DNA from 3 places in the Streptomyces sp. NPDC002499 genome. Region 2 is predicted to be linked to each of the others. Evidence: riboswitches for the same ligand, from Rfam matches in the RefSeq annotation. Region 2 holds a riboswitch; each other region holds the start of a gene.

Region 1 (6,848 bases), on a different contig from region 2:
ACGACCAGGGTCGACAGGGCCTCGCCCTCGACGTCCTCGGCGATGATCAGCAGCGGCTTGCCCGACTGCATGACCTTCTCCAGGAGCGGGAGCAGGTCCTTGACGGAGCCGATCTTGGAGTTGGCGATCAGGATGTAGGGGTCGTCGAGCGACGCCTCCATCCGCTCCATGTCGGTGGCGAAGTACGCCGAGATGTAGCCCTTGTCGAAGCGCATACCCTCGGTGAGCTCCAGCTCCAGACCGAAGGTCTGGGACTCCTCGACGGTGATGACGCCTTCCTTGCCGACCTTGTCCATCGCCTCGGCGATGAGCTCGCCGATCTGGGTGTCGGCGGCGGAGATGGAGGCCGTGGAGGCGATCTGCTCCTTGGTCTCGACATCCTTGGCCTGCTCGAGCAGGGCACCGGAGACGGCCTCGACGGCCTTCTCGATACCGCGCTTGAGGGCCATCGGGTTGGCGCCGGCGGCTACGTTGCGCAGACCCTCCTTGACGAGGGCCTGGGCGAGCACGGTCGCAGTGGTCGTACCGTCACCGGCGACGTCGTCCGTCTTCTTGGCGACTTCCTTGACCAGCTCGGCGCCGATCTTCTCGTACGGGTCCTCGAGCTCGATCTCCTTGGCGATGGAGACACCATCGTTGGTGATCGTGGGGGCGCCCCACTTCTTCTCGAGGACGACGTTGCGGCCCTTGGGGCCGAGCGTCACCTTCACGGCGTCCGCGAGCTGGTTCATGCCGCGCTCGAGGCCGCGCCGCGCCTCCTCGTCGAACGCGATGATCTTGGCCATGTGAAGTGGTCCCTCCAGGACTGGGGGTGATTCCTTCGGACCGCGCCCGCGCCCGCGACGGACGGCTCGCATGCCCCGTGGTTCCTTGCCCCACCTGGCCTGCGGGCCTCACCGACCCGGTCCTTCTTGTCACTCTCACCTTCAGAGTGCTAACGCCAATGATTAGCACTCGCCCCCTGCGAGTGCAAGCGGCTCTCGGGGATCGGGCAGGCGGCCGGGGCACCGTCGAGGGCACGCACAGACACGGCGAGGGGCCCGCACCCTGCCGGATGCGGACCCCTCGCCATGTGAAATGTTCAGGCGGTGACGCGAACCATGTCGGCCTGCGGGCCCTTCTGACCCTGCGAGATCTCGAACTCGACCCGCTGGCCCTCTTCCAGGGTGCGGTAGCCGTCCATCTGAATGGCGCTGTAATGGACGAAGACGTCCGCACCACCGTCGACCGCGATGAAGCCGTACCCCTTCTCCGCGTTGAACCACTTGACGGTGCCCTGAGCCATGCCTAACTCCCCTATTACTGGCCCTTGCACAGATCCACACTTCGCGGATCCGGGTCAGACCTCACCCCCCACGGATTGGGGGCGTGCGCCGGAACGCGTCGACCGCGGCCGAATGTATCCGTCCAACTGCCGTCTGCAACAGGTCAATCCGACGAGAATTCCGGGCACGACCGGTCGGGAATCTGGCGAGAATTCATTAGAATTCAGGGCAAGTCGGGCCCCATAAAAGGCGCAAAACACACAAAAAACCTGCTTACTTTGGCTACTTCTTGTCGCCCGTGCAGCAGGTTTCCGGGGAGGCCGACCCGTGGATCGGCGGCGCGTTCCCCAACTGTACCTCGCTCAACCCCACTGAATTGCCCCCTCCGCTTCTCTCACGGAGGGGGCAATCGGATGAACTCTTCGTAATCGCTGTTACCGAAGGTAATTATCGGCCGCGATCAACCACGTTCAGCCACCGGCGACGGCGGGGATGATCGAGACGCCGGCCCCGTCCGGGGTGACCGTCTCGAGCCCCTGCTCGAACCGCACGTCGTCGTCGTTCACGTACACATTGACGAACCGCCGCAGCTTGCCCTGGTCGTCCAGCACGCGCGCGGCGATACCGGCGTGGTTCTTCTCCAGATCGGCGATGACCTCGCCGAGGGTCGCCCCTTCGGCCGCGACCTCGGCCGCGCCGCCGGTGTAGGGCCGCAGGATGGTCGGGATACGGACGGAAACGCTCATGATGCGAGGCCTGCCTCTCGGAAGGAGTCGAGGTTCGGGCGGATGGTGGCGGTCAGACCGGTGCCGGCCACCGCGTCCAGGGTCTTCAGGCCGTCGCCGGTGTTCAGCACGACCGTGGTCTTGGTCGGGTCCAGGAGACCGTTCTCGATCAGCTTTTTCGCGACGCCGACGGTCACGCCACCGGCGGTCTCCGCGAAGATGCCCTCGGTCCGCGCCAACAACTTGATCGCGTCGACCACCTGCTCGTCGTTCACGTCCTCCACCGCGCCGCCCGTCCGGCGCGCGATGTCGAGCACGTACGGACCGTCCGCCGGGTTGCCGATGGCCAGCGACTTGGCGATGGTGTTCGGCTTCTGGGGGCGGACCACGTCGTGACCGGCCTTGTAGGCGACGGACACCGGCGAGCACCCCTCGGCCTGGGCGCCGAAGATCTTGTACGGCTTGTCCTCGACGAGCCCGAGCTTGATCAGCTCCTGCAAGCCCTTGTCGATCTTCGTGAGCTGCGAGCCGGAGGCGATCGGCACGACCAGCTGATCGGGCAGCTGCCAGCCGAGCTGCTCGCAGATCTCGTACGCCAGGGTCTTGGAGCCCTCCGCGTAGTACGGCCGCAGGTTGACGTTGACGAAGCCCCAGCCCTCGCCGGCCGGGTCGCCGATCAGCTCGGAGCAGAAACGGTTCACGTCGTCGTAGTTGCCCTCGATGCCGACGAGCTCGCCGCCGTAGATCGCGGCCATGACGACCTTGCCCTGCTCCAGGTCGTGCGGGATGAACACGCACGAGCGGAAACCGGCGCGCGCGGCGGCGGCGCCGACCGCGCCCGCGAGGTTGCCGGTGGAGGAGCAGGAGAGGGTGGTGAAGTCGAACGCGCGCGCGGCCTCGATGGCCTGGGCGACGACCCGGTCCTTGAAGGAGTGCGTCGGGTTGCCGGAGTCGTCCTTCACGAAGAGCTTGCCGGCGTCGACACCCAGCTCGCGCGCGAGGTTGTCGGCCTGGACGAGCTTGGTCCAGCCGGGGTTGATGTTCGGCTTGGTCGCCACGTCCGCGGGGACCGGCAGCAGCGGCGCGTAACGCCAGATGTTCGCGGGACCCGCTTCGATCCGCTTGCGGAGCTCCTCGGTTTCGTAGGCCGAGAAGTCGTACGCGATCTCGAGCGGGCCGAAACACTCCTCGCACGCGAAGACCGGTCCGAGCGGTACCCGGTGGCCGCACTCACGGCAGGAGAGCGCCGCGGCCGGGCCGAGGTCTACGGTGGAGTCGGTGGTGCTTGCAACAGTCTGCACAGCCATGGAGGCGAGGCCCTTTCTCCTCATCTTCCTCGCGACGCATCTCGCCACGAGACGGATTTGGCACCTTCCCTAGCCGGGAGCCTCGCGTAATGATCAACATTGATCTACGAGACCGGCTGGAGGGTTGCCGGGGCTTCATCGGGCCGTATCCCTCTGCCCCTCTGGATGAGCGGTATGCAGTTGTATGAGCGGTTGTGGGCGCCTCCGACCCTCGACATGCGATGGTCATCAGCGTTGTTCAAGACTGTAACCGAAGGCCAGGACAGTTGAGCTAGCCGTCCGAACCGCGAGATGGATCACACAAGATCCACTCGCCGAGAGAACGCAGAGGAGCCGCGCACTGTGCTGAACGAAGTCGAGCGTTGGCTGAGCACCCGCTCCTGGTCCGTGACCGATCGCCCGCTCCACAAGATTCTGGCCGCGAAGCACCGCACGGGCCAGTCGGTCAGTGTCGTGCTGCCCGCGCTCAACGAGGAGGAGACCGTCGGCGACATCGTCGCCGTCATCCGTCACGACCTCATGCAGCAGGTCCCGCTCGTGGACGAGATCGTCGTCGTCGACTCGGGATCCACCGACCGCACGTCCGAGGTCGCCGCGGCGGCCGGCGCGCGGGTCGTCCACCGCGACGACATCCTGCCGCACATCCCGCCCGTACCCGGCAAGGGCGAGGTGCTGTGGCGCTCGCTCCTGGTCACCACCGGGGACATCGTCTGTTTCATCGACGCCGACCTGAAGGAGTTCTCCTCGGACTTCGTCTCCGGCATCGTCGGCCCGCTGCTCACCGATCCCGGCGTCGACCTCGTCAAGGCGATGTACGACCGCCCCCTCGGCGGCGCCGCGGGCCAGGGCGGACGCGTCACCGAACTCATGGCCCGCCCGCTGCTGAACATGCACTGGCCGCAGCTGGCCGGCTTCGTGCAGCCGCTGGGCGGCGAGTACGCGGCCCGCCGCAGCCTGCTGGAACAGCTGCCGTTCCCGGTCGGGTACGGCGTCGAGCTGGGCATGCTGGTCGACGCCCTGCATCTGGTGGGCCTGGACGCGCTCGCCCAGGTGGACGTCGGGGTGCGCAAGCACCGCCACCAGGACGGGCAGGCGCTGGGCCGGATGTCCGCCGCGATCTACCGCACCGCGCAGCTCCGGCTGGCCCGCGGGCATCTGATCCGTCCCTCGCTGACCCAGTTCGAGCGGGGCGCGGACGGTTTCGAGCCGCGCACCTACTCCGTGGACACGGAGGAGCGGCCGCCGATGGTGGAGATCGCCGAGTACGCGCAGCGGAAGGTCGCCTGACGTCGGCGGGGTCGCCCGAGGACAGCAGGAGTCACCTGACGACAGCAGGTCACCCGCCGTATACGGCCTGCTCGCGGGTGCGCTCACACGTTTGAGCGTTTCCCGGCCGGGCTAGGTTGTGGCGTATGGCTTCCACGGCTTCCACGCAGGGCGCTGCCCAGGTATTGGTCGCGTCCAACCGCGGCCCGGTCTCCTACGACGTCCGGGAAGACGGCTCGCTGGCCGCCCGGCGCGGTGGCGGCGGGCTGGTCTCCGGGCTGTCGGCGATCGGGCCGGACGCGGGCGCGCTGTGGGTGTGCTCGGCACTGTCCGACGGCGACCGCGAGGCCGTACGGCGCGGGGTCGGCGAGGACGGCGTGCGGATGCTGGACATCCCGGCCGACGTGCACGCCGACGCGTACAACGGCATCGCCAACTCGGTGCTGTGGTTCGTGCACCACATGCTGTACCAGACGCCGCTGGAGCCGGTCTTCGACGCGGAGTTCCGGCGCCAGTGGGCGTCGTACGAGACGTACAACCGCGCCTTCGCCGAGGCGCTGGCCCAGGAGGCGGCCGAGGGTGCGGCGGTGCTGGTGCAGGACTACCACCTGTGTCTGGTGCCGGGAATGCTCCGCGAACTCCGCCCCGACCTGCGGATCGGGCACTTCTCGCACACGCCCTGGGCGCCGGTGGAGTACTTCCAGATGCTGCCCGACGACATCCAGGCGCGACTGATGGAGGGCATGCTCGGGGCGGACCGGGTGGGATTCCTGACCTGGCGCTGGGCGACGGCGTTCCAGAACTGCGCGGGCGCGGTCGACACCGACCGCTGGCTCTCCACGTGGCCGTCGGGCGCGCCAAGGGCCATCGAGCACCTTCAGCAGGACGGGACCACCCACCAGGAGCGGATCACCCGCCGGACGCTGATCGGTGTCCACGGCCTCGGTGCGGACGCCGAGTTCCTGCACGCCCGCTCGCACGAGGCGGACGTCGAGGAGCGGATGGCGGCCCTGCGCGAGGAGATCGGGGCGGGGCGCAGGGCGATCGTGCGGGTGGACCGGACCGAGCTGTCCAAGAACATCGTGCGCGGGCTGCTGGCGTACCGGCAGCTGCTCGACGACCGCCCCGAGTGGCGCGAGCGGGTCGTGCACGTGGCCTTCGCCTACCCCTCGCGGCAGGACCTCGCCGTGTACCGGGACTACACCGCCGAGGTGCAGCGGGTCGCGGACGAGATCAACTCCCTTTACGGGAAGCCCGGTTGGACCCCGGTCGTCCTCCACGTGAAGGACGACTTCGCCCGCTCCCTGGCCGCGTACCGGCTCGCCGACGTGGCCCTCGTCAACCCGATCCGGGACGGCATGAACCTCGTCGCCAAGGAGGTGCCCGTCGTCTCGGACGAGGGGTGCGCGCTGGTGCTGTCCCGGGAGGCGGGGGCGTTCCAGGAGCTGGGCAAGGACGCGATCGTGGTGAATCCGTACGACGTGATCGGGACGGCGCGGGCGCTGCACGAGGCGTTGTCGATGCCGGTGGAGGAGCGCGCGGAACGGACGAAGAGGCTGGCCGCGGCGGCGACGGCGCTGCCGCCGGCGCAGTGGTTCCTGGAGCAGTTGGAAGCGCTGCGGGACTGAGTCGCCCCGAATCGCCGACCCGCTGATCCGGAGTACCCCGTGCCAGGACCGCTCACCGTCGCCGTCGCCCAGCCCGCGTGCGTCGATCTGGACGTCGCCGCGAACGCCGCCGCCCACGCGCGAGTGATCGAAGGTGCGGGGGCGCGGCTGGTGGTCTTCCCGGAACTCTCCCTGACGGGGTACGACCTCACCGCCCCGTCCGTCGCCCCCGACGACGTCCGGCTGGACCCGGTCGTCTCCGCGTGCCGCGGCACAGGAGCGACAGCGCTGATCGGCGCCCCGGTGCGCGCCGAGGACGGACGGGAGCACATCGCGACCCTGGCCGTCACGGGAGAGGGCGCGACCGTGGCCTACCGGAAGGCGTGGCTGCACGGCAAGGAGTTCGATCGCTTCACCCCGGGCGAGAGGCCGGAGGTCATGGTCCTCGACGGGTGGCGGCTGGGGCTCGCCATCTGCTTCGACGCCGCCGTGCCCCAACATGCCGCGGACACCGCCGCGTTGGGCATGGACGCGTACGTGGCGAGCACCCTCTACGGAGCGAGCCCCGACGCGCAGGCCCGTCGCGACGGGCACATGAGGGACCGGGCGGCCGCCCACGGGATCTGGGTGGTGCTGTCGACCGCGGCAGGGCCGAGCGGAGAGTTCGCGGAGACGTCC
Region 2 (6,848 bases):
TACGTTGCGTGATGATTACGCCAATTCGGGCGTTAAACCTGCAAGCTTGACCTTCGGGACAGGCGCCGGCCAGGCCCTCGGATCAGCCGCTCAGATCAGCCGCTTCAGGAGCATCGCCGAAGCGATCGGCCGGGCCCCCGCCTTGGCGACCCCGTCGGCCACCTCACGGTCGGTGGAGGCGACGATGACGGGCCGGCCCGGCGGCTCGGCGCGCACCAGCTGGCGGATCAACTCGTCGGCCGTGACACCCGGCTTGGAGAACAGCACGCGGACCCCGCGCGGCGGCGCGAGCAGCACCGGCGCGGCCAGCTCGGCCCCGTCGAAGACACACGTCACCTCGGCGCCGGTCTGCGCGGCGAGCTGCGAGAGCTGGCCGAGCAGCCGCAGACGCTGCTTCTCCAGCGGCATCTGCGGATAGCCGGTCTTGGTGACGTTGTAGCCGTCGACGACCAAGTGCGCCTGGGGCAGGGCGAGCAACTGGTCGAGAATCGCGGGGTCGTGCTCGGACAGCGCCCGCGCGGCGATGTCTTTCGGGGTCATTCGTCCCGGTTCGACCGCGTCCACGGTCTCCGCGGGCCGCACGGACACCGGCGGCAACGCCAGCTCCCTGCGCAGCCCTTGGGCTGCTTCCAGTACGGTGTCCAACAGCAGGCGCACGCGCATGTCCTCGACACTGCGCCCCTCGCGCGCCGCCTTGCGCGTGGCCTCCAGGGAGGCCTCCGCCTCGGTGAGCCGCGCCTTCAGCCGCCGCGCCTCGCTCTCCGCGGCGGACAGCTGCGTCTGCCCCTCGGCGCGCAGGATCTCCGCCTCGGCGTGCACCTTGCGCAGGGCCGCCTCGCCGCGCCGGACGTCACTGACGGCCGCGCGCAGCTTGCGATGAAGCGATTCCGCTTCTTTCCTGGCGGACTCCAGATCGGCGCGCAGCCGCTCGGTCTCGGTCCGGGTCGCGTCCCGCGCCTGCGCCAGTTCCGCCCGCAGCCGCTCCAGCTCCGCCCGGCTCTCCTCGTCGGCCCGCTCGGCATCGGCCCGCTGGGCCTCCTCGCCGGCGGCCGTCACGAGCTTGACCCAGCCCGTGGGGCGCAGCACATAGGCCGCGGCCGCCACATCGAGCGGGTCCGCGGCCGGGGGCGGCGAGCCGGAGTCGAGGGCGCCCGCGAGCTCCGCCTGGGCCTCTCTCAGCTTCTCCCCGATCCGCTGCCGGAACAGCGGGTCGGTCTCCAGCGCGGCCGCCATCGCGTTCCCGGCGAACTTGGCCCGCCGGTTGGGGGCGAACCGCGCGTACTGCCGCAGCTGCGCGGGCAGTTCGGCGACGGTCAGGCCGCCGAACCCGTCCGAGACGATCTGCACGACCCGGCGGCGCACACCGTCGGGCAGCGGACGGTCGAGCACCTCAGCGGTGCCGTCGCCCGGCCCCCCGCCTGCGCTCTCCACCATCCGTCACACCCCATCACCTGTGCGGGGCCGGCCCTGTCAGGAACCGGCGCCGGGCCTGTCCACGAGTTCCACCTGATCCACGGCGTTGCACCAGCGGCAGCGCACCGACTCGATGGTCTCACTGACCACCTCGCGCTCCTCGACCCTCGGCTCGCCGGCGAGGTCGAGGTGGACGTACTCGACGACCTTCGACGAGCGCGTCACGTCGAAACGCGTGAGGTTGCCGCACAGAGTGCAGCGCCACCGCGTGGCTGCGGTGGGGAGGGGAACCGTCATCGTGACTGTCCGCTTTCCTTCTAGTGTCCGTGACGCCCGGCTTCCCCGGTGCGTGTGGCTCGTAACCCTACGGCCTGGCGCGTACTCGCCGCCCGTCCGTCCGCGGCGGCGAGGCGGTCTGTGCGTGTGCGTCCCGTTACGCCATGCTCTGTGTCCATGATCAGCAACTGGAGCGCGACGGTCGGCAGGACGTTCAGAACCGGCCGGATGCCGTCGGCACCGGTCACGTACGGGCTGATCGCGGTCTGTTGTCTGGTCTTCGCGGTCGGCCCGGCCTCGGGGCTGAATCCGGCCTACGGCTCCGGGGACGCGCTGCTCGCCGCGCAGCGCGCCTATTTCCACCGCTGGGGCGTGGTCCCGGCGGACCTCGTCGCGGACCCCGCGGGATCCGTCCTCACCCCCGCCACGGCCCTCTTCATCCACGGCGGCTGGGTCCACCTGCTCGGCAACATGCTCTTCCTCTACGTCTTCGGTGTGATGACCGAGGAGCGGATGGGCCGCGTGCGGTTCACGCTCTTCTACCTCGTCTGCGGCTACCTCGCCCTGCTGGGGTACGCGGCCGCCAACTCCTCCTCCGAGCAGTCCCTGGTGGGAGCGTCGGGGGCGATCTCGGCGATCCTCGGTGCGTTTCTGTACCTGTTCCCCGGGGCGCGGGTGACCAGCCTGCTGCCGTTCCTGTTCTTTCTGCCGATGCGGTTCCCCGCGTGGGTCGTGCTGCCGTTCTGGGCGGCGCTGCAGTGGGTGGCGGCGGGGCGGGCGGAGCAGGGGCCCGGGGTGGCGTATCTGGCGCACCTGGTGGGCTTCTCGCTGGGCTTCGGTTACGCGTGGGCCCGATTCCGCCGTACGACTAGAGTGAAGGCCGCCCCAGCTCCGGCCCCCGAGGGAGAGAACCAGCCGTGATCACCGCGATCGTCCTCATCAAGACCAGCGTGGACCGGATCCCCGAGATCGCGGAGTCGATTGCCTCGCTGGAATCTGTGAGCGAGGTGTTCTCCGTGACGGGTACGTATGACTTGATCGCGATGGTTCGGGTCAAGGAGCACGAGGACCTCGCGGAGGTCATCCCCGGGCGGATCAGCAAGATCCCCGGTGTGGAGGGCACGGACACGCACGTGGCGTTCCGGACGTACTCCCAGCATGACCTGGAGGCGGCCTTCGCGATCGGGTTGGACTCCTGACCACCTGAAGACCGCCTCCCGGCGAAAACCACTCACACCGCCGGGACGCAGCGGCCGTTCTCCGTGTGGTAGGTCCACTTGGCGCCTGCCGTCACCAGTTCCTTCACGGCACCGATGAAACGCTCGACGTGCTCGTCGGGGGTGCCCGCGCCGAAGCTCACCCGGATCGCGTTGAGGGACTTCTCGCCCGGGGCCGCCTCGGGAGCGCCGCATTCGCCCTGGGTCTGGGGGTCGGTGCCCAGGAGGGTGCGCAGCAGCGGGTGGGCGCAGAAGAGGCCGTCGCGGACGCCGATGCCGTACTCGGCGGAGAGGGCGGCGGCGAAGTGGGAGCTGTTCCAGCCGTCGACGACGAAGGAGATGACGCCCACGCGCGGGGCGTCATCGCCGAAGAGGGACAGGACGCGCACCTCCGGGACCTCCGCCAGACCCACCCGCACTGTCTCGATCAGGTGCTGCTCGCGCGCGACCAGCGTGTCGAAGCCCGCCTCGGTCAGCGCCTTGCAGGCCGACGCGATGGAGTAGGCGCCGATGACGTTCGGGGAGCCGGCCTCGTGGCGGGCGGCGGTGTCGTGCCACTCCACGTCCACTCCCCCGTCCTCGCGCCGGCTGACCTTGCGGCTGGCGCCGCCGCCCGCGAGGTAGGGGTCGGCCGCCTGGAGCCAGTCGGCGCGGCCGGCCAGGACGCCGGAGCCGAAGGGCGCGTACAGCTTGTGGCCGGAGAAGGCGATCCAGTCGACGTCGAGGTCCTGGACGGACACCGGGTGGTGCGGGGCGAGTTGGGCGGCGTCCAGGACGATCCGGGCGCCGTGCGCGTGCGCGGCGGCGGCCAGTTCACGGACCGGCCACAGCTCGCCGGTGACGTTCGAGGCGCCGGTGACGCAGACCAGGGCCGGGCCGTAGGGGTCACGGGCGGTGAGGGCCCGCTCCAGGGTCTCGACGGCCTGGGCCGGGGTGCGCGGGGCGTTGAGGTAGGTGACGCGGGCGTCCTGCCAGGGCAGCAGCGAGGCGTGGTGCTCGGTCTCGAAGACGAAGACCTGGCAGTCGGCGGGCAGGACCGCGGCGAGGAGGTTGAGGGAGTCCGTGGTGGAGCGGGTGAAGATCAGCTGGTCGTCGGGGCGGCAGTCCAGGAACTCCTCGACCGTCCGGCGGGCGTTCTCGAAGAGGTCGGTGGAGAGCTGCGAGAGGTAGCCGGCGCCGCGGTGGACGCTGCCGTAGTACGGGGCGTAGGCCGCCACGTCGTCCCAGACGCGCTGGAGGGCCGGGGCGCTGGCCGCGTAGTCGAGCGCCGCGTAGGTGACTTCGCCGCCCGTGACGAGCGGGACGGTGACGTCCCGGCCCAGGACGGGCAGCGGGGCACAGACGGAGGTGGCGGCGGCAGCGGTGGCGACAGACATGGCGAACTCCCGTGAGAGGCAGGCGAATTCACTGCGCGGGCGGACATGGCTCCGGCGCAGGAGAAAGGTGAAGGGGGTATGCGGAGGCGGGGCTCGGCGCCCTATCGCATTCGCTTGCTCACAGAGAACTCCCTCGAGACCAGGACCCCTGGTGTCTTTCGAGGGGCCCGCGCTTGCCGCAGACCTCGCTGCCTACGGCCTGGTCTTCACCCGGGGCACCCCGCCACGGACGGAGGGTTGCCGGACAGTCGGCCGGGGCCTCATGACTGTCACTCATGACCTGGTCCAAAAACTTACGTGAGGTGATCGTCGTCCCGCAACCCGTGTCCGGATCGCGGGACGACGACCGCCGTACCGCTACGCGTTGCTGGCCGCCGCCCAGCGCTCCAGGGTCCGCTTGGCGGCGCCCGAGTCGATCGACTCCGCCGCCTTCTCCATCCCGGCCCGGAGCTGGTCCGCCAGCGGCTCGTCACCCGGCTCCAGGGCCACCAGGGCGGCCGCCGAGTTCAGGAGTACGGCGTCCCGCACCGGGCCCGTCTCGCCGTCCAGGAGCCGGCGGGCGACGCCGGCGTTGAACTCGGGGTCGGCGCCGCGCAGCGCCTCCACCGGGACCAGCGGAAGGCCCACGTCACGGGGGTCGAAGGACTCCTCGGTGACCTTGCCGTCGCGGACGATCCACACCCGGGAGGTGGCCGTGGTCGTCAGCTCGTCGAGGCCGTCGTCGCCGCGGAACACCAGGGAGGAGTTGCCCCGCTCGGCGAAGACGCCCGCGATGATGGGCGCCATCCGTGGATCAGCGACCCCGACCGCCTGGGCCCGCACCCTGGCGGGGTTGGTCAGCGGGCCCAGCGCGTTGAACACTGTGCGGATGCCCAGCTGGCCGCGCGCGGCGCCCGCGTGACGCAGGGCCGGGTGGAACTTGATCGCGAAGCAGAAGGTGATCCCGGCTTCCTCGGCGACCTCGGCCACCCGCTTCGGGGTCAGCTCCAGGTTGACGCCGAGCCGCTCCAGGACGTCGGAGGCGCCGGACGCGGAGGACGCGGCCCGGTTGCCGTGCTTGACGACCTTCGCGCCCGTGCCGGCGATCACGATCGAGGACATCGTGGAGATGTTCACCGTCTTCGCGCCGTCGCCGCCGGTGCCGACGATGTCCACCGTCTTGCCGGACACCTCGATCACGTTGGCGTGCGCGTACATCGCGCGCACCAGACCGGTGATCTCCTCGACCGTCTCGCCCTTGGCCCGCAGCGCCACGACGAACCCGGCGATCTGCGCGTCCGTCGCCTCGCCGCGCATGATCTGGTCCATCGCCCAGAAGGTGGCGTCGGCGTCCTGGTCCTTGCCGTACAGCAGGGAGTTCAGTACCTCGGGCCAGGAACGGCCCGCCGCGATGTCGCCTCCAGCGGGGGTCACAGCGCTCATACGGCCGCTCCTGGGTGTCGTAGAAGGTGCTTCACAAGACGTGCCCCACCCTATCCAGCGCGCGGCACGGCGAAGGGCCCCGTCCGGTGTTCGGACGGGGCCCTTCGACTGTGGCGTGGCGACGCCTCAGCGATCAGTGGTGGCCGTGGCCGCTCGTGATCTCCTTGTACTCCTCGACGGTCGGCTTGGGGATCTGGGACTCCTCGCCGTAGTACGCCTCGCTCAGCTTGGCGCGCAGCTTCTCGGAGCCCTTGACCTTGCGCTCGACGCCGTTCTCGTCGACCGTCGCGCCGATCGCGGCCGGCACGTACTGCTCGTGCGCGGTGAGCGTGTGCAGCGCGTCCTGGCTGAGCGGCTCGTGCACCTCGATGAACTCACCGTGCGGCAGGCGCTTGATGATGCCCGACTCGCGGCCGTGCAGCACCTTGTCGCGGTCCCGGCGCTGGAGGCCCAGGCAGATCCGCTTGGTGGCGATGAACACGAGGACCGGCACGACGAAGAAGCCGACGCGGACGAACCAGGTGATCGCGTTGATCGACAGGTGGAAGTGCGTGGCCCAGAGGTCGTTGCCGCCACCGACGAGCAGGACGAAGTACCAGGAGATCCACGCGGCGCCGAACGCGGTACGCGTCGGGACGTTGCGCGGACGGTCCAGGATGTGGTGCTCGCGCTTGTCGCCGGTGACCCAGGACTCGATGAACGGGTAGACCGCGATCGAGACCAGGACCAGCGGGAAGATCACCAGCGGGATGAACACGCCCAGGACGAGCGTGTGGCCCCAGGCGTTGATCTCCCAGCCCGGCATGACACGGATCAGGCCCTCGGAGAAGCCCATGTACCAGTCGGGCTGGGCGCCCGTGGAGACCATGTCCGGCCGGTAGGGACCCATGGCCCAGATCGGGTTGATCGAGGCGATCGCCGCGACGGCCGCGATGACACCGAAGACCAGGAAGAAGAAGCCTCCGGCCTTGGCCATGTAGACCGGCAGGAGCGGCATGCCGACGACGTTGTTGTTCGTCTTTCCGGGGCCCGCGAACTGCGTGTGCTTGTGGTAGAAGACCAGGATCAGGTGGCCGACCACGAGCCCGAGCATGATGCCCGGCAGCAGCAGGATGTGGATCGAGTAGAACCGTGCGACGAAGTC
Region 3 (6,848 bases), on a different contig from region 2:
GCGGGCCACCAGCCGGGCCCTGGCATCACGGGGCCCGCCAACCCCGAGACCGATGCCCCCGAGCCCGACGACCCCAACAGCGCCGGTCCGGGATGCACGAACAGCGGGAGATCGCGCTCTTCGAGGAGGTCGAGCAGTGGGGCGCATCGGGCGTAACCGGCCGCGTCGGTAAGGGAGTTGGCCGGAAGCTGAAGCCCGGCCAGCCCCAGCCCCGAATCCAGGGCCTCGGCCGTCGCCTCCGCGTCGATGTCCCGCACACCGGCCGCCGCCCACGCCCCGAACGGTTCCGGCAGACCGGCCGCGTCCTCGTGGTGCGCGTCGATCAGTGGCCGTGCCTCCTCGGCCGGCAGCCACTCGATGCCGAGCGGGGCGGACAGCGAGACGAGGGCTCGGCCGAGGCCGTCGGCGGCGGCCAGTTCGGCGCGCCGCGCGATGTCGTGATCGGCGGCGGAGACCTCGTAGGGCGGCTCACCGACCGTGTGGAGGGTCCAGCCGTCGAGGTACGGCGGTTCGGTGCGGGCGCGCAGGGCGGCCAGGAACGCGGGGCCCCACAGGTGCTGATGGAGATCGACATGCGGCAGCGGCTGAGGGGCATCGATGTCCGTCACGCCAACTCACCGTCCAGGTCGGTGCGTTGGCGCAGCACGCGCAGTTCCGCGCCGTCCAGCTCCATCTCGTACAGCTTGCCCCGCGCGTTCTCGAACGGCCGGTGCAGGATCATCATCAGTTGTCCGTCGAAGGTGTGGAACAGCATGCCGTGGCCGCTGTCCTGCCGGACCAGGGGCCGACGTTGGTGCCACGGTCCGGTGAGGTCGCCGGACTCCGAGACGGCGTACGTCTGCACGTAGCCGCCGCTGAGCGTGCCGTCCTCCGCGGCGACGTTCTTCTCGTACGTCGACCACAGCATGAGCAGGGTGCCGTCGGGTGTGCGGTGGAGCTGGGGGCCGTCCGTGACGTAGGGCGCGAGCTGGTGCGGGACGCCGGCGGGGAGCTGCTCGGTGATCCAGGACGCGTCCGAGGCCTTGAACAGGAGCACCGGGTCCCCGACGGTCCGGGTCAGGTCCGGAGCGAGCCGGATCGCCTCCATGGTGCCGTCGATCGTCTGGAGCCACTCGTGCGCGTACACCATCCACGGCAGCCCGGAGGGGTCGACGTACAGCGTGCCGTCCAGGGTCATGAGGTGCTCGGGCGGGGTGGGGCGGGACGGGTCGACGACGGTGAAGGGGCCCAGCAGGGAGTCGGACACGGCCGTGACCGTGCCGCGCATGTGGGTGGGGAGCCGGAACGGCGTGCCCCAGCGGCCGGGCGGTGGGACCGGAAGCGGTCTGTCCGCGTTGTGCAGGGTCGTGAACAGGTAGTACCTGCCGTCCCGTCGGTGCACCTCCGGGGCCCAGGCGCCGTCGGTCGCCCAGATGCCCGGCTGGTCCTCGGTGCGGAAGACGACGACCGGGCGCGTCCAGTCGCGCAGGTCGTGGCTGCGGTAGACCATCGTGCCGGTGCCGTCCACGCCCGACACGGACGGGTCGTTGGACGTGTAGAGGTGGTAGGTGCGGGTCAGCTCGTCGGCGACCACGAACGGGTCGTGCAACGGCATGTCGGGCAGGCGCATCGGCGCGTTCGGGGGCACCTTTCCAGCGTACGGCCGACCTCTGACACCTCCTGAGCCGCATACGCGCGATGCCGTCCCACCACCCGCCGACAGCCGGACACCACTCGCCGCAGGCCGGAAAAAACGCATGGACCGGGCCGTACCGGTCGCAGGACACTGCCATGCCTGGCCGTACGCGGGGACACGACGACAGGGTGGGAATGGGAACGCCTGCATCGCACGACGGAGTACCGGGCCGCGGCTCGGTACTGCTCGCACTTCGGTTCTACGGGCGGGAGTTGGCGCGGCTGCGGCGGCTGACGCTGCCCGCCATGCTGCTGCCCGCGCTGGGCAACGTCGGCATCGCCTACATCGCGCCGCTGGTCGTCGCCAAGCTCGTCGGCCGCATCGCCGACGACGACGGCATCGGCGTACGCGCGACACTGCCGTACGTCCTCGCCTTCACCGTCGTCCTGCTGCTCGCGGAGACGCTCTGGCGGATCGGACTGCACTGCCTCAACCGCCTGGACGCGCTCGGTATCGAGCACCTCTACGTGATCGGTCTGGACGAACTGTTCGCCAAGGACGCCTCGTTCTTCCACGACAACTTCGCCGGCTCGTTGACCAAGCGGGTCCTCAGTTTCGCCTCGCGGTTCGAGGAGTTCGTCGACACGCTGACGTTCAACATCATGGGCAGCCTGATTCCGTTGCTGTTCGGGTCCGTTGTGCTGTGGCGCTACGAACCGCTCCTGGTCGTCGGCCTGTTGACGATGATCACCGTGACGGCGCTGTGCGTGGCGCCCCTCATCCGGCGTCGCCAGCGGCTGGTGGACCAGCGTGAGGCGGCCATCGCGCGGGTGTCGGGGCATGTGGCCGACAGCCTGATGAACATGGACACCGTGCGGGCGTTCGCGGCCGAGGAGCGCGAGGCCGCCGAGCACCGCTCCCGGGTCGCCACGTCCCGCCGGCTGACGCTGATGTCGTGGGACTACGGCAATCTGCGCATCGACACGCTGGTCGCGCCGTTGTCCGTGGCGACCAACGCGCTCGGGCTGCTGCTCGCGGTGACGCTGAGCCGGGGCGGGCACGGCGTGGAGGCGGTCGTGGTCGCGTTCACGTACTACACCAACGCCACCCGGATCATGTTCGAGTTCAACCAGATCTACCGGCGGCTGGAGAGCTCGATGACGGAGGCCGCGCAGTTCACCGAGCTGCTGCACTCGCCCCCGACCGTGCTCGACCCGGCGAAGCCGGACCCGCTGCCTGCGCGGGCCGCCTCGGTCCGCTTCGAGCGGATCACCTTCGCCCACGGACCCGGCGCCCCGCTCTTCGACGGACTCGACCTCGCCGTGCCCGGCGGCGCGAAGATCGGCCTGGTCGGGCGGTCCGGCGGCGGCAAGACCACCCTCACCCGGCTGCTGCTGCGGATGACGGACCTGGACGCCGGCCGCATCCTGATCGGCGGCCAGGACATCAGCAGGCTCCGTCAGGCCGACCTGCGCGGTCTGATCGCGTACGTGCCCCAGGACCCGGCCATGTTCCACCGCACCCTGCGGGACAACATCGCCTTCGCCCGCCCGGACGCCACCGACGCCGAGATCCGCCGGGCGGCCGAGGCCGCGCACGTCACGGAGTTCGCCGACACGCTGCCCGAAGGCTTCGAGACGATGGTCGGCGAGCGCGGCATCAAGCTCTCCGGCGGCCAGCGCCAGCGGGTCGCGCTGGCCCGGGCGATCCTGCGCGACGCGCCGATCCTGCTCCTCGACGAGGCGACCAGCGCCCTCGACTCGGAGAGCGAACTGCTCGTCCAGGAGGCACTGTGGCGGCTCATGGAGGGGCGCACCGCGCTCGTGGTCGCGCACCGGCTGAGCACGGTCGCCGGCATGGACCGCCTTGTGGTCCTGGACCGCGGCCGGATCGTCGAGCAGGGCACGCACGAGGAACTGCTCGCGTCCGAAGGCACCTACGCGAAGCTGTGGCGCCACCAGTCAGGCGGTTTCCTCTCCGACAGCCCGGCGGAGGAGGACGACGCCCTGGACGACGGTGCCGCCCGGGCCGACGTGAACTGAACGGGCCGATGTGAACCGAACGGCACACCGAAACCGAACGGGACACCGACCGGTCGGTGGACGCCCTCTTGACGCCGCAGCCAGGGGGATCGACACTCCAGAAGGGAATCCTAGTGAACAGGTAGGGAATGACATGAGGCGCCTTGGACCGGTCACCGTACGCGTGAGCCGCTCGCCTCTCCTCACCTCCCGCCGCCACATCGATCTGCTGCGCGTCTGCAGCGCGATCAGCCGCCAAGGCTGAGCCGCGCCCCTCCCGTGCCCGCGACGCCCACGCGTCGTCCCGCGACCGGACGCCACCGGCGTCGTCCGTCCGCACCGCACGGCTGAGCCCGGCCCCTTCCCGTCCGACGTCGCTTCCGCCGCGCGTACGTCCGCGCCCGCTCCCGGGGAGAGTCATGTCCGTCACACCGCTGGCCGCCCACACCACCACTCCGTCCGCGCCCGCCTTCCGGGGCCGCATCGGCGGCGATCCGCGCAGCGGCCACTACGCCGTTCCGCGCCGCTACCGCCTCCATCTGTCCACCGCGTGTCCCGACGGCCTGCGCATCGCCGTCACCCACAGCCTGCTCGGCCTGGACACCGTCTGTCCGGCGACCTACCTGCCCGCCGTCCCCGACTCCCCGCAGGGCGGCCACTCGGTGCTGCGCCCGCTGTACGAGGCGAGCGCCCACCGGTACTCGGGGCCGGCCGTCGGACCGGTGCTCAGCGACGACTGGTCCGGGCGGATCGTCAGCACCCACGCCCCGGACATCACCCGCGACCTCGCCCGCCGCTTCGGCGCCGACCGGCTCTCGCTGTACCCGTGCGGCGCCGAGTCGGAGATCGAGGCCGTCGAGCGGATGTGCGCCCAGGACATCGAGGGAGCCGCCCAGCGTGCCGGACAGTCCGGCGGAGAGCAGGCGGAGCGGGACGCGGCCCTCGAAACGCTGCTGGAGTCGCTGGGTGCGCTGGAGCGGTGGCTCGTCGGACGCGACTACATGATCCGGGATCAGATCACCGCGGCCGACGTCGAGTTGTGGGTCACCCTGGTCCAACTCGACACCGTGCACCGGCATCACCTGGACGCCTGCGCGGTCGAGCGCATCGCCGACCACCCGACCCTGTGGGCGTACGCCCGCCGCCTGGCCGCCCACCCGGCCTTCGGCACCCATCTCGACCTGGACGGCATCGCCCGCCGGCACCACGCCCACTGCCGAGGTCTGGAGGCGGCCGGCGCGGCCGTGCAGATCCTCGACTGGGCGGCCCACGCGGCCCGATAGCCGCTCACCGCCCGTCCACAGCAGCTCCACAGTCGTTCCACTTCGTGGACCGGCGTTGACATTCGTTCGGGCAAGTGTCTTGAATATCGCCCAGAACGGTCATGAGTGTCAGCGACAAGCCCTGGCTTGCTGACCGGCAACCCTCGCACCGCGGTGGGGTGCCCCAGGTGACGACCGGACCGGATGACGTTTCGGTAAGCGCGCGGCCCCTTCCGGGGGCCTCCGACAGTGACAGGTGACGCCATGTACGCAGCTCTCAGGACGGCCGCATGCCGCCCACAGAGCTGCGTGCTGTCGTACGCGAACCTGTTCGTCGCCGACCGCGCCGTCGATCTGCTCCGGGTCAGCAGCGCACTGTGTACCGCACCGGGCCGTGCCCGCTGTCGGGGCTGACGACCAGCCAGCCCGCGCACCTCTGACGCACACCCGCCTCCGCCGGTGTGCAGTTCCCCTCCCCGCCCCCAGTCCCGCGCAGCCGCGCGCGCCGCCCGTCGTCGCGCGTCCACCGCCGGGGTCCGGGGTGTCCGAACCTGCCGGAGCCCACCATGAGTGAACCCCCTGGCGCCGCCGTGTCCCTCGCCGAGGCACCGCCTGCCGACGAACCGTCAAAACCCCTCACGGCACAGCGAGTTCAGCCGCTGCGCCGGCCGGGGCGCTGGATCGCCACCGCGGTCGTGCTGGTCCTCGCGGCCCAGTTCGTGCACGGCCTGGCGACCAACCCGTTCTACCAGTGGGACCGCTTCGGCTACTGGTTCCTGCGGCCGACCATCCTCGACGGGCTGCTGATCACCCTCGAAGTGGCCGCCTACAGCGCGGTCCTCGGCCTCCTGGGCGGCATCCTGCTCGCCCTGGCCAGACTCTCCAGGTCCCCGGTGCTGCGCGCGGTGAGCTGGACCTACGTCTGGGCGCTGCGCTCGATCCCGCTCATCGTGGTGCTGCTCTTCCTCTACAACTTCAGTGCTCTGTACCGGACGTTGAGCGTCGGTGTCCCCTTCGGGCCGGCCTTCTTCTCCTTCGACGAGTCGAAACTGGCCACCGACATGGTCGTGGCCGTCATCGGCCTCAGCCTCAACGAGGCGGCCTACGCGGCCGAAGTGGTCCGCGGCGGCATCCTCTCCGTCGACCAGGGCCAGCACGAAGCGGCCTCCGCCCTCGGCCTGCCGAAGAGCTACCAGTTCCGCAGGATCGTGTTCCCGCAGGCGCTGCGCTCCATCACCCCGAACTACGTCAACCAGCTGATCGGCCTGATCAAGAGCACCTCGCTGGTCTTCTACGTCTCCCTGCTCGACCTGTTCGGCTCCGCGCAGACGATGGGCTCCACCTACCCCGGTGACATCGTGCCGCTGCTCCTCGTCGTCACCGTCTGGTACCTGATCCTGACGAGTGTCGTGTCGGTCATCCAGTTCTACGTCGAGCGGTACTACGCCCGGGGCGCCACGCGCTCCCTGCCGCCGACGCCGATCCAGAAGCTCCGCACCGGCCTCACCGATCTGCGGGCCCGTATCCGCCGGGAGGCCGCGATATGAGCGCCAAGACCCTCGAAGCGCCGACCGACATCACGCCCGCCGCGGTGGAGGTGCACGACGTGCACAAGTGGTACGGCGCCCACCGGGTGCTGGACGGCGTCGACCTGACCGTGCGGCCCGGCGAGGTCACCGTCATCCTCGGCCCGTCCGGCTCCGGGAAGTCCACGCTGCTGCGGGTCATCAACCACCTGGAGAAGCCGGAGATCGGCTACGTCAGCGTCAACGGCGAACTGATCGGCGTGAAGCGGCAGGGGGAGCGGTTGAAGGAGCTGAGCGAGCGGGCCATCCTCGCCCAGCGCAGCCGGATCGGCTTCGTCTTCCAGAACTTCAACCTGTTCCCGCACCTGACCGTCCTCGACAACGTGGCCGCGGCCCCCGTCGCCACCGGCCGGCTCGGCAAGCC

What was found. A riboswitch is a leader RNA that binds a small molecule or an ion and turns the genes downstream of it on or off. The one in region 2 is predicted to bind S-adenosylmethionine.
Region 1: linked by a shared signal. The riboswitch ahead of thrC (threonine synthase) and the one ahead of ACWD5F_RS25335 (aminotransferase class V-fold PLP-dependent enzyme) in region 2 are both predicted to bind S-adenosylmethionine.
Region 3: linked by a shared signal. The riboswitch ahead of ACWD5F_RS25005 (amino acid ABC transporter permease) and the one ahead of ACWD5F_RS25335 (aminotransferase class V-fold PLP-dependent enzyme) in region 2 are both predicted to bind S-adenosylmethionine.

What each region holds. Positions count from the first base shown of each region.
Region 1 covers NZ_JBSFXO010000005.1:469,665-476,512, forward strand. The annotation lists gene groL (chaperonin GroEL) at 1-785, opposite strand, end outside; gene ACWD5F_RS16230 (cold-shock protein) at 1,082-1,285, opposite strand; gene ACWD5F_RS16235 (MoaD/ThiS family protein) at 1,736-2,011, opposite strand; gene thrC (threonine synthase) at 2,008-3,297, opposite strand; SAM riboswitch class I at 3,315-3,469, opposite strand; gene ACWD5F_RS16245 (glucosyl-3-phosphoglycerate synthase) at 3,640-4,584, shown strand; gene ACWD5F_RS16250 (alpha,alpha-trehalose-phosphate synthase (UDP-forming)) at 4,710-6,191, shown strand; gene ACWD5F_RS16255 (carbon-nitrogen hydrolase family protein) at 6,231-6,848, shown strand, end outside.
Region 2 covers NZ_JBSFXO010000009.1:6,586-13,433, reverse strand. The annotation lists gene ACWD5F_RS25355 (NYN domain-containing protein) at 91-1,434, opposite strand; gene ACWD5F_RS25350 (hypothetical protein) at 1,471-1,710, opposite strand; gene ACWD5F_RS25345 (rhomboid family intramembrane serine protease) at 1,867-2,610, shown strand; gene ACWD5F_RS25340 (Lrp/AsnC family transcriptional regulator) at 2,607-2,888, shown strand; gene ACWD5F_RS25335 (aminotransferase class V-fold PLP-dependent enzyme) at 2,921-4,282, opposite strand; SAM riboswitch class IV at 4,447-4,563, opposite strand; gene trpD (anthranilate phosphoribosyltransferase) at 4,640-5,704, opposite strand; gene qcrB (cytochrome bc1 complex cytochrome b subunit) at 5,838-6,848, opposite strand, start outside.
Region 3 covers NZ_JBSFXO010000008.1:467,360-474,207, forward strand. The annotation lists gene ACWD5F_RS24980 (amidohydrolase) at 1-581, opposite strand, end outside; gene ACWD5F_RS24985 (glycoside hydrolase family 43 protein) at 605-1,609, opposite strand; gene ACWD5F_RS24990 (ABC transporter ATP-binding protein) at 1,810-3,657, shown strand; gene ACWD5F_RS24995 (putative leader peptide) at 3,791-3,901, shown strand; gene ACWD5F_RS25000 (glutathione S-transferase C-terminal domain-containing protein) at 4,056-4,919, shown strand; SAM riboswitch class IV at 5,017-5,126, shown strand; gene ACWD5F_RS25005 (amino acid ABC transporter permease) at 5,465-6,445, shown strand; gene ACWD5F_RS25010 (amino acid ABC transporter ATP-binding protein) at 6,442-6,848, shown strand, end outside.